One region of the Sphingomonas sp. PAMC 26617 genome, then DNA from elsewhere that is predicted to be linked to it. Evidence: riboswitches for the same ligand, from Rfam matches in the RefSeq annotation. Region 1 holds a riboswitch; the other holds the start of a gene.

Evidence for each region. A riboswitch is a leader RNA that binds a small molecule or an ion and turns the genes downstream of it on or off. The one in region 1 is predicted to bind thiamine pyrophosphate.
Region 2: another riboswitch for thiamine pyrophosphate. It lies ahead of thiC (phosphomethylpyrimidine synthase ThiC); the one in region 1 lies ahead of RH91_RS01350 (TonB-dependent receptor).

The regions. Positions count from the first base shown of each region.
Region 1 is NZ_JH594425.1:318,716-324,298, reverse strand. It holds gene RH91_RS23400 (GGDEF and EAL domain-containing protein) at 1-65, opposite strand, end outside; gene RH91_RS01360 (DUF3772 domain-containing protein) at 222-2,615, opposite strand; gene RH91_RS01355 (hypothetical protein) at 2,710-3,069, shown strand; TPP riboswitch at 3,118-3,227, shown strand; gene RH91_RS01350 (TonB-dependent receptor) at 3,260-5,554, shown strand; gene RH91_RS01345 (phosphotransferase enzyme family protein) at 5,559-5,583, shown strand, end outside.
Region 2 is NZ_JH594425.1:1,288,316-1,293,898, reverse strand. It holds gene thiC (phosphomethylpyrimidine synthase ThiC) at 1-1,788, opposite strand, end outside; TPP riboswitch at 1,831-1,939, opposite strand; gene RH91_RS05665 (ferritin-like domain-containing protein) at 1,977-2,993, opposite strand; gene RH91_RS05660 (ferritin-like domain-containing protein) at 3,045-4,052, opposite strand; gene RH91_RS05655 (MipA/OmpV family protein) at 4,197-5,072, opposite strand; gene RH91_RS05650 (DUF2141 domain-containing protein) at 5,147-5,551, opposite strand; gene RH91_RS05645 (sterol desaturase family protein) at 5,508-5,583, opposite strand, start outside.

The DNA of each region.
Region 1 (5,583 bases):
AGGTCACGATCGAAATAGGCGACCAGCCCGGGCAGCATGTCGAGCAACCGCGTGGCGGTCGGCATCGGAGGGGGGGATACGCTTGGTACGGTTACACGCGGATCAGTCATCGCGTTCCCTAGAACGGTTTAGGTTAACCGATGGTTTTCAGAGATATAATCGGCTCCTCCGCCACATTTCGCGGGTACGCAAGCGGCATCGGGCCGCGCGGTTGGCCCGCGCTAGTCGTTCGGAAGCGTCGGGGCCACGGTCGCGCCGACCAGCTCGAGCCGCTGCGGGACGGTGCCGATGTCGATGCCTTCGTCGCGGAAGCGCTTGAGCAGCGTCATCAGCACCGCGCTGCGCGCGCCATAGGCCGCGCGCGGGTGGACGACATGGCCGAAGCAGTTGAACTCGATCCGCCCGGCGGTGATCGCGTCGATGAACGCCGTAGGCGCCGGGTCGGTCAGCACCGCGTCCTCGCCCGCGAAGGCCTCGAGCACCATCGCCCGCACCGCGTGCGCATCGCTGTCGAGCGGGACCGAGAATTTGATCTGGATCCGACCGAGCGGATTGGACAGCGTCTTGTTGAGCACCGATTTGGTGATCAGCTCGGAATTGGGGACGATCAGCGTCGAATGATCGGGCAATTCAATCTCGGTCGAGCGCACGCTGATCCGCTTGACGTCGCCTTCGTCGGTGCCGACGCGGATCAGGTCGCCGATCTTGATCGGGCGTTCCGCGAGCAGGATCAGCCCGGAGACGAAATTCTGCGTGATCGCCTGCAGGCCGAACCCGATCCCGACCGACAGCGCCGACAACAGCAGCGCGACCCGCTCGACCCCGATCCCCAGCGACGCGAGCGCCCAGATGAACGCGATCGCGATCCCGACATAGCGCGCGACGAGGCTGACCGAGTTGCGTCCGCTGCCGTCCAGATCGGTGATCGGCAGATAGCGCTTTTCCAGCCACCCCATGAACCCGCGCACCAGCGCGAGCCCAACGAACAGCACGACGATCCCGCGCAGGATGCCCGCGGGCGAGATCGATACCCCGCCGAATTCGACGCCCTGCGCCAGCACCCCAAGCCGCCCGAAGACCGTACCGAAGCCAGCGCCCCCGCCGAACGGATTGACCAGCAGGCTGAGCGCGACGAGCACGAGCGCGACGCGGAGCACCGCCGAGAGCAGCACGCCGAACTGGTCGACCATGCTCGGCCGCACCCCGAGCGCGCGGGTGAGCGTGACCCCGATCCGGCTTTCGCGCACGAACACGCTGGTCGCGACATCGTCGACCGCCGCCATCAGCAGGTACAGCGTCGTCCCGACGATCGTCACCCACGCGATGAACTGCGCGATGAACAGGCTGAGCACGACATAGCCGAGCAGCAACGCGATCAGCGCAGAGCCGACCAGCACCCAGGCGAGCAACGCGCCGATGCCGATCCCGGCACTCGTCTTGGCGTTCTGGATCTCTTCGGTTTCGGCGCGCCTGGCGCGCAACCGGCCGAGCACGACCAGGAACACGCCGATCAGCAGCAGGTGCAGCAACGCGTTGAGCGCCTGCGTCGCGATCAGTGCGGGCTGGCTCGCGCCGATCGCGGTATTGAACGCACCGACGAGGATACTCGCGAACGCGAGCCCCGCGAGCACCCAGGACAGCGGGCGCAGCGCGGCGGCGGTTTCGTCGTCGATCGGCGCGACCCGCCACGATGCGCCGTTGCGCATCAGCAAGGCGCCGCTCACCGCCGCGGTGTAGGCGCAGAAGCCCGACGCCATGACGAACGCGTCGAGCACCCCGCTCCACCGTTCGGGGAGCAGGCCCGACCAGCGCAGCCCCTGCACGAGCGCGACCGCGGCAAGCAACGGCGCGAGCGTGCCGATCAGCACCCGCCACAACGCATTGGCCGAGCGGCGGACGCGGTGCCCGGGCGCGCCCTCGACCAGCAGCCGTTGCCCGAACTGGCGCGCGCGGACGCGGACCGGAATCAGCAGCACGAGCGCGAGGATCGCGCCGAGCAGCAGCGGCCACGGCAGCAGCCCGCGCCATTGCGCGCGGATCTGGCGCAGGCCCTGCGTCAGGAAAAGTTCGGTCCGCCGTAGATCGCGCGGCAGCGCCTGGACGAGCGCGCGCCAGAAGGCCGGGGTCAGCGGCGAGGCGACCTTTGCCGAGACCTTCTCGTTGAACTTCTGCGCGCGGCTGCGGTCGATCTCGTCGATCAGTTGCTCGGCCTCGACATTCGCCAGCCCGCCGCGCTTGATCGTGGCATCGATCAGCGCATGTTGCTGCGCGAGCGCCTTGCGCTGCGTTCCCATCTCGGCAGGTTCGGCCACCCCGGGCGTAACCGGACCGAGCCCGGTGATCCGCGCATCGAGCAGCGTCTGCTGCTGGCGCAACTGGTCGACGACATCGGACGCCGCCTGCTGCGCGGCCACCGCGCGTCCGCGCAGGACCTTCTGGCTATCGGCATCGACCTGGTTGTCGAGCAGCCCGTCGACCGTCCGCAATTCGGTTTCGGCGCTGCGGAGTTGCAGCGACAGCGCCGCGACCGAGGGCGTCTGCGCCAGCGCGGCGGTGCCGGTGAGGAGCAACAGGAGCGCAGCGATCAGGCGCAGCAGGGATATCAGAAAAGGCATTGCGGGTTCGCCGTATCAGGCGCCGCTCCCTTGCGCCACCGCAACGCAGGGGGCAACGCGCAGGGCTGGACCGTAACGGACGTGGAGAGCAGCGATGGCAGAACCAAAGGCATGGGATGGCGCGGCGGTCCGCACCTGGCTCGAGCGTCGCGTCGCCGCCGCACGGTCCGATCAGGTCACCGCCGAGCGCGGCGGGCGCGACCGGCAGGACGATTGCGACAAGGCCGCCGCCGAGGAGATGGTCTGTGCGTTCCTCAAGACCAAGGTCTCGACCAATGCGCAGGCCGATTTCCTCGAGGAGCTCAAGCAGTTCATCGCGCGCGACGAGTATCTCTGGTCCGGCGTGTACAACGACACGAAGTTTGATCGCCACGTCCGCACCTATGCGCGCAAGCTCGTGCGGATGGCGAAGGGCAACACCGGCTTCGACAACGTCGCGCATTATCAGTCATAGCCGCACGCCGGATTCCGCTTTGAAACCCCGCCGTTCGCGCCTAAGGCGCGCACTTCCCCGGGGGGCCGCTGACGCGCGGCTGAGAGGTGGGCTGCAGCCCACGACCCGCTGAACCTGATCCGGCTAACACCGGCGTAGGGAGGGTTGGCGGCTGTCTCCGTTGTCCCCCCGTGTGGAGTGACGACGAACGATGGCGTATCCGTTTTCCCGCTTTCTGCTGCTGTCGGCAGCGGTCATCGCGACCCCGGCCTTCGCGGACCCGATCGGCGAGGATGCCCCCGATCGCGCGCCCGCCGACATCGTCGTCACCGGCCGCGCCGATCCCGCCGGGCTGCTCCCCGACCAGGACACGCCCAAGCAGCAAAGCGCGATTTCCGCCGCGTTCATCGCCAAGCAGGCACCGACGCTCAACGCGTTCCAGCTCGTCGCGCTGCTGCCCGGCGCCAACGTCGCCTCGACCGACCCCTACGGCCTGTCCGCCAGCTCGAGCCTGACGCTGCGCGGGCTTGGGCAGGACGAGATCGGCGTGCTGATGGAAGGCGCGCCGCAGAACGACATCGGCTATTATTATGCCTACCCCGCGCAATTTGCGGATAGCGAGAACCTCAAGCAGGTCACGCTTGCGCAAGGCGCGGTCGATCTCGATTCCCCGACGATAGGCGGCGCGGCGGGGCTGCTGTCGCTCGCGCTCGATGACCCGAAGACCGCCCCGCAGGCGCAACTCGACCTCTCGCTCGGTTCGTACAATGCGCGGCGCGTCTTCGCCCGGCTCGACACGGGGACGATCGGGACGACCGGGCTGCGCGCGTTCGTCTCCTATTCGCAGATCCAGGCGGACAATTGGCGCGGCGCGGGGTTCGACAAACGGCGGCATGTCGATGCCAAGCTGCTCGACGAATGGGGCAAGGGCAACCGCGCGAGCCTCGCGGTGTCGTACAACGAGACCAACGCTTCGACCTACCCCAGCCCGACGCTCGCCGAATTTCAGGCGGACGGACGCGGGTTCAACTACGACCGCGACTATGCCCCCGGGAACACCAATTACTGGCGGCTGTATCGCGCGCCGTTCCGCAACGTGTACCTCTCGGCGCCGGTCCACCTGACGCTCGCCGACGGGCTCGCGCTCGACACCACCAGCTATCTCCAGTTCGGCTACGGCAATTCGCCCTACGGGACGCAACTCGCGACGACCGGCAATTTCCTCGGCACCGAGGCGCTCGCGGACCCGGTCGCGCTGCCCGGCGCGGTCGATGGCGTCGCAACCGTCCTCGGCAATTTCACCGGAGACCAGTTCCGCGGTGGCAACGTCAGCAAGCTGACGCTCGACGCGGGCGCGCACCGCATCACCGCCGGGCTGTGGTTCGACTACGGCACCGACCGCGTGCTCCAGACCTATACCTCTATCGGCGATGACGGCACGCCGCGCGATCGCTGGGGCTATCAGGACAAGGCGATCCGCACCGCCGACGGGCGGCTGCTCGCTTATGAGAACGAACGCACCGTCACCGTCACCAAGGGGTTCTTCGTCGCCGACAGCATCACGCTGACCCCGCGATTGACCGTCGACGTCGGGTTCAAGGGCGTCGACGTCCTGCGCAGCGGACGCAATTACCTCCCCGGCCCGCAGGACCGGGTCCGCTCCGACAGCTTCGCCGCGCTCCCGCGCGCCGCGATCCACTACAAGATCGACGACCGCCAGCAGGTCTTCGCCAACGTCACTACCAACTTCCGCGCGCCCAACGAATATACGCTCTACAACGTCTATGCCGAGGGCGCGGTGGCGACGCAGGGCACGACCGCGCTCCGCAACGAATATTCGGTGTCGCAGGAACTCGGCTATCGCTTCATCGGCAGCAACCTGTCCGCCTCGGTCACTGCCTTCCACTATCGCTTCCGTAACCGCCAGCTCGCGACGGTGGTCGACCAGGGCGGCGCGCAGATCAATTCGACGCTCAATGCCGGTCGCCAGACGACCTACGGTGTCGACGGCGAGATCGACTATCGTCCCGCCGCCGGGATCAGTCTCTATGTCTCGGGCGAATATCTTCACGCGCGGCTGAGCGACGACGTGCCCATCGGCGCGGACTTCCTGCCGACGCGCGGCAAGCATGCCGTATCGAGCCCGAGCGTCCAGTTCGGCGCGGGCGCGATCTATGACGATGGTCGGCTGTTCGGCAGCGCGGCAGGCAAATACACCGGCCGCCAATATGCGACCTTCATGAACGACGAGCGCATTCCCGGTTACGCCACACTCGACCTGTCGGTCGGGGTGCATCTCGCGGACTGGCTCGACGGTAAGCGCACCGACCTGCGGCTCAACGCGATCAACGTCACCGATCCGCACGTTTTGTCGGGCGTGCAGGCGGTCAGCACCAATGCGCGCGACACGATCGGGCGCAACGGCACGCTGATCGCGGGAAGCCCGCCGGCTTATTATGTCGGCGGCGGGGCGGCGGTGATCGCCACCGTGTCGCGGGTGTTCTGAGGCGATGGCGTCGTCGCCCGCGCATCTCG
Region 2 (5,583 bases), 970 kb from region 1:
CGCGCCCGCCGCGAGGAACCCGTCCGCCGGGCCGTTCTGCTTCGCCGCAAAGTCGCGCACTTCCTGCGTGATCTTCATCGAGCAGAATTTCGGGCCACACATCGAACAGAAATGCGCGGTCTTGGCGCCTTCCGCCGGGAGCGTCTGGTCGTGATATTGCTCGGCGGTGTCGGGGTCCAACGACAGGTTGAACTGGTCGCGCCAGCGGAAATCGAAGCGTGCGCGCGACAAGGCGTCGTCGCGCATCCTGGCCGCCGGGTGCCCCTTGGCCAGATCGGCGGCGTGCGCGGCGAGCTTGTACGTCACCACGCCGACCTTGACGTCGTCGCGGTCGGGCAGGCCCAGATGCTCCTTGGGCGTGACGTAGCAAAGCATTGCGGTGCCATACCAGCCGATCATCGCGGCACCGATCCCGCTGGTGATATGGTCATAGCCCGGCGCGATATCGGTGGTGAGCGGCCCGAGCGTGTAGAACGGGGCCTCGCCGCACACTTCGAGCTGCTTTTCCATGTTCTCCTTGATCTTGTGCATCGGCACATGGCCGGGGCCTTCGATCATCACCTGGACGTCGCTCTTCCACGCGCGATGCGTGAGCTCGCCCAATGTATAGAGTTCGCTGAACTGCGCCTCGTCGTTCGCGTCGGCGATGGAGCCGGGGCGCAGGCCGTCGCCGAGCGAATAGGCGATGTCATACGCCTGCATGATCTCGGTGATCTCGTCGAAACGTTCGTAGAGGAAGCTCTCCTTGTGGTGCGCGAGGCACCATTTCGCCATGATCGACCCGCCGCGCGAGACGATCCCGGTCACGCGCTTCGCGGTCATGGGGATGTAGGCGAGCCGCACGCCGGCGTGGATCGTGAAGTAATCGACGCCCTGCTCGGCCTGTTCGATCAGCGTGTCGCGGAAGATCTCCCACGTCAGGTCCTCGGCGACGCCTCCGACCTTTTCGAGCGCCTGGTAGATCGGAACGGTGCCGATCGGGACGGGCGAATTGCGCAGGATCCATTCGCGCGTGTCGTGTATGTTGCGCCCCGTCGACAGGTCCATCACCGTATCCGCGCCCCAGCGGATCGACCAGACCATCTTGTCGACTTCCGCCGCAACGTTGCTCGCGACTGCCGAATTGCCGATGTTGGCGTTGATCTTGACCAGGAAGTTGCGCCCGATCGCCATCGGCTCGGATTCGGGGTGGTTGATGTTGTTGGGGATGATCGCCCGGCCCCGCGCGATCTCGTCGCGAACGAACTCGGGGGTGACATAATCGGGGATCGAAGCGCCGAACGATTCGCCGTCGCGGATCAGCTTCTCCTTGGCGGCGGCGCGACCGAGGTTCTCACGGATCGCGACATATTCCATCTCGGGGGTGATGATCCCGCGCCGCGCATAATGCATCTGGCTGACGTTCGCCCCCGCCTTGGCGCGCAACGGGCGCTTCACGACGTTGGGATATTGCGGGACGCCCGCCGAGCGATCCGGCCCGGTCAGGCCATTGTCGTCGGGGCGGATTTCGCGCGCGTCGTAGGTTTCGACGTCGCCACGCGCGACGATCCAGTCGCGGCGGAGCTGCGGGAGCCCCATGTTGATGTCGATCTGCGCCTTGGGGTCGGTATACGGCCCGGACGTGTCGTAGACGCGCAGCGGCTGTTCGTTCGCGGAGGGTTCGAGCAGGATCTCGCGCATGGCGACCCCCGCGCCAGGGATATTCGCGCACGGCACGTGGATCTTGCGCGATCCGCGGATCGCGCCGGTGGTAACGCCAATTTCAGTGCGGGCAGGAATGTCGGCCATTGTCTCGCTCCTCAAAATCGGACGAGCGACAACGGAACCCGGGCGTGGACACCGCTCCCTCCCTCCGCCCGTGCTAACGGGATCAGGTTCAAACGGGTCGTGGCTTCAGCCACCTCTCAGCTGCTCTGGCGCAGCCCCCCGGGGAATTTCAGTCTTGTACGTGCTTCAAGCGACGAAGGAAAGGTAGGTCAGCTCGCCGCGCTGGTCTTGATGTTGCCGTTGATGCCGTTGGGGAAGAACCCACCGCCGACCACCGCATTGCGGTTGAGATAGACGACGTTGAGCACCTGCCCCGGCGTCCGGCTGAACGTGATGCCGTTTGCGTCGGTCGGGACGAGATTCGCGGTGGTGCCGTCGCCGATCCCCTGGTCGAGGTCGCTCGCCGTGCCATCGAGGCTGTCGCGCGCGTCGCTGATCAGATTGGCGTTAGTACGCAGCGACGGGGTCGCGATGCCCTTGGCGTAGAGCACCGTGCGGATCAGCCCGGCGTGATAGGCCTCGGTCGCGAGGATCCCGGCGGCCGCGTCGATCAGCAGGCTTTGCGCGATCAGCGGCGCTGCACCCTTATACGCAGTGACGCCCACGTCCTCGAAGATGAACGCCGCGAGCAGGAAGTTCTCATCGCTGGCATAAGGATCGAAGGTGCCGGTCGCCGGGACGATTCCCGCCGCACGCGCCGCCGCGGTGAACGCGCCGGTCGCGCCACCGTCGATGTTGATCGCAGGCTGCGCGACCGTCGACGTGCCAAGCACCGAGCGCAGGAACGCGACGTGCGCGACCTCGTCCGCCGCGATCTCGCGCGCATATTGCTGGACGATCGGATCGGTGAACGCGACCTGCCGCCCGCCGGTCACGCCGCCGGGCGTGCCCGTGCCGGTCAGCAGCGCGGCGGGAAGACCTGCGCCAGTGACGGCAAAGCTGTAAAACTGTGCTTCGAGATATTCGAGGTTGAGCGCGAAGTTGAACGTGTCCTGGTCCTTCAGCACGTCGGTCGAGGCCGGGCTCGGCGTCGCGCTGGCGGTATCGGTCGGCGTGGGGGTCGGGGTGATGGCGCTGTCGCCGTTGTTTGCTCCGCAGGCCGAAAGGAGCGCGCTGCCGCCCGCGACGACCGAGGCGGCCCCGGCGGTGCGGAGGAAGCTGCGCCGCGCCGCGCGGCGGCGTTCGCCCGCATCGAGGACGGTGAGAAGGAGGTCGCTATCGATCACTGGAAACACTCCGGTACGGGCGCGAAGACAAGGGAAGCACAGACGCGAGGCTCAGGCCGCTGCGGTGCTGGTATTGATGCTGCCGTTGACGCCATTGGGGAAGAAGCCCCCCTTCGCCACGGCGAGCGTGCTGAGATAGACGATGTTGAGCACGGGGCCGGTCGCGCGGCCATAGGCAAGACCATCCTGCCCGGTCGGCACGATGTTCGATGCGCTGAGACCGTTGAGCGCGGTTAACTGGCTGTTGGCGATCGTCGTCGCCGAAATGCCCTGGTCATCGTCGCTGCTGCCGTCGAACGCGTCGCGGACGTTCGAAATCGCATCGGTGTTCGTGCGCAGGCTCGGGGTCTGCAGCCCCTTGCTGTACAGCACGGTCCGGATGATCGACGCGTGATACGCCTCCGCGGCAAGGATGCCCGCGGCAGCCTCGAGATAGACCTTGCTGGAAAGCAGCGAGGAGGCACCGCGATAGGCGGTGACGCCGACGTCCTCGAACAGGAACGCCGCCTGGAGGAAATTCTCGTCGCTTGCATAAGGATCGAACGCCGCCCCCGCCGCGACGATCTTGGCCGCCTGCGCCGCCACGCTAAACGCGCTGGTCGCGCTCGAGCCGATGTCGATCGCGGGTTGCGCGACCGCTGCGGTCGACAGCTGCGCGCGCAGGAAGGTAACGTGGTTGACCTCGTCCTGCGCGATCTCGCGCGCATATTGGGCAACCAGCGGATCGGTGAAGTTGACCGCGCGGCCCCCGGTGACGGTGCCCTGCGTCGTCGTGCTTGCGCTGCCAGGCGTCAGCAACGCGTTGGGCAAACCGGTGCCGAACGCGGCGAAGGAATAGAATTGCGCCTCGAGATATTCGAGGTTGAGCGCGAAATTAAGGATCGCGGCGTCGTTGTCGGTCGCCTGCGCGGTCGCCCGGCTTCCGATCGTGACTGCGGTTGCGCCGAGTGCGGCGACCGCTCCGGCGCCGAGCGCGGTACGGAAAAATTCGCGGCGTTCGCTGCGACGTTCGGCACGGGATTCGAGCCGTTCGATCAGCTGCTGGTCAGTATCGTTCATCGGGGCGAAGCCTTCATCCTTGAAACGCGCCTTGCGGCCCGGCTTGCGTGGCACCGCGCGAGGCGGGACGCAAGCCGGGAAATGGCGGCCAGGCGCAGAGCTTATGCCGCGCCGAAAGGTTTGCCCCGATACGGGTACGCTACATCAGAAGGTGTAAGCGACGCCGGCTGCACCGACCCACTGGTTGCGCGAACCCGCGATGCTCACGATCGGGCTGTCGCCGAAATTGCCGAGCATGCGCGAATAGGTGCCGCCCGCCACGAGCTTGAACCCGTGCAGCAGATCCCCGGTCAGCGAATAGGTCGCCAGGCCACCGACCGAATAGTTCTTCCAGCCCTTGCCGACGCTATACTGCGGCAGGCCGCTGGCGAGGCTCTGCGCCGGCGTGATCGAGAAATAGGTCTGGCCGTAGCCGCTCTCAACTCGCTGCGCGGTGCCGAACACGGCGATTGCCGCCTTGCGGCTGAGCGGGGTCAGATAGTTGATCGACGGCTGGAGGATGCTCGACCGGTGCGCGCCGTTGACGTCATGGCGCAGGCTGACCGAGACCGAGAGCTTGTCGTACGGGCTGGTGATGACGCCGGTCTTGCCCAGGCCGACATAACCGCCAAGCTCGATCGCGGTGCCGATCTTGCCGAGTGCGCGGACGCGCAGGTCGTCGATGTTCTTCGGGCTCTGGCGATCGAAATTGACGACGCCGATCGGGCCGAACTGGATGTCCCAGCGCTGACCCGGGTTGTTGCGCGCAAGATCCAGGCTCGCGCGGTTGCCGATGACGTTGAAGTTGAAGCCCTTGATCGATCCGATCACGACGGGCGCGGGAACGACGCGGTAATCGTTCGAACCGTCATAGTCCGGCAGATAGGCAGCACCGACGCCGACGGTGACGGTGTCCTTGTCGAAATCGGCCGCGATCTGGTTGTTGTCCGCCGGGACCGGCGCGGCGTCCTGCGCGAAGGCGGGGGCGGCGGCACCGAGCAACAAGACGGTGGCGGCGGCAAAGAGAGGGCGATAGGTCACGGGCAGCTCCAGCGGAAACAAATGATGTCGGGCGCGTAACGCCATGTCACCATTTTGGCTCCCATCTTCCGTGGTCAGAGCAAGTATCGCATCCGAACCTGTTGCCGATCTGCATCACTTTGCAGGGTGAACCGCGCCGCCGCAAAGCGTGGCGGGCCAAACCGTACGGTGGGATTACGAGAGAAACCAAAGCCTTCGCGTGGAATTCCGGCGAAAGTGTCGAGTTTGTGGTTGTTATTCTCGTCATGGATCACCGCAACAGCATATGTCCCGTGCGGGAGGCCGCCGAAACGGATGCTGGTCGTGGTTGCGGGGATCGAGCGCGTGGTTGCATTCGCATCGTCGATACAGGCAGGAAAGTTGTCCGGATCGGCGGTCAGGCAGACACGGACCATGCCCTTGGTCGAGCGCAGGTTGGAGACGTCGACCGCAAGCTCAGCGGTTGGCACCGCGCCCGGCAGCGTTGCCAGCAGCACCATGCCCGCCACGCTGACCGACGCCAGCCTTCGCA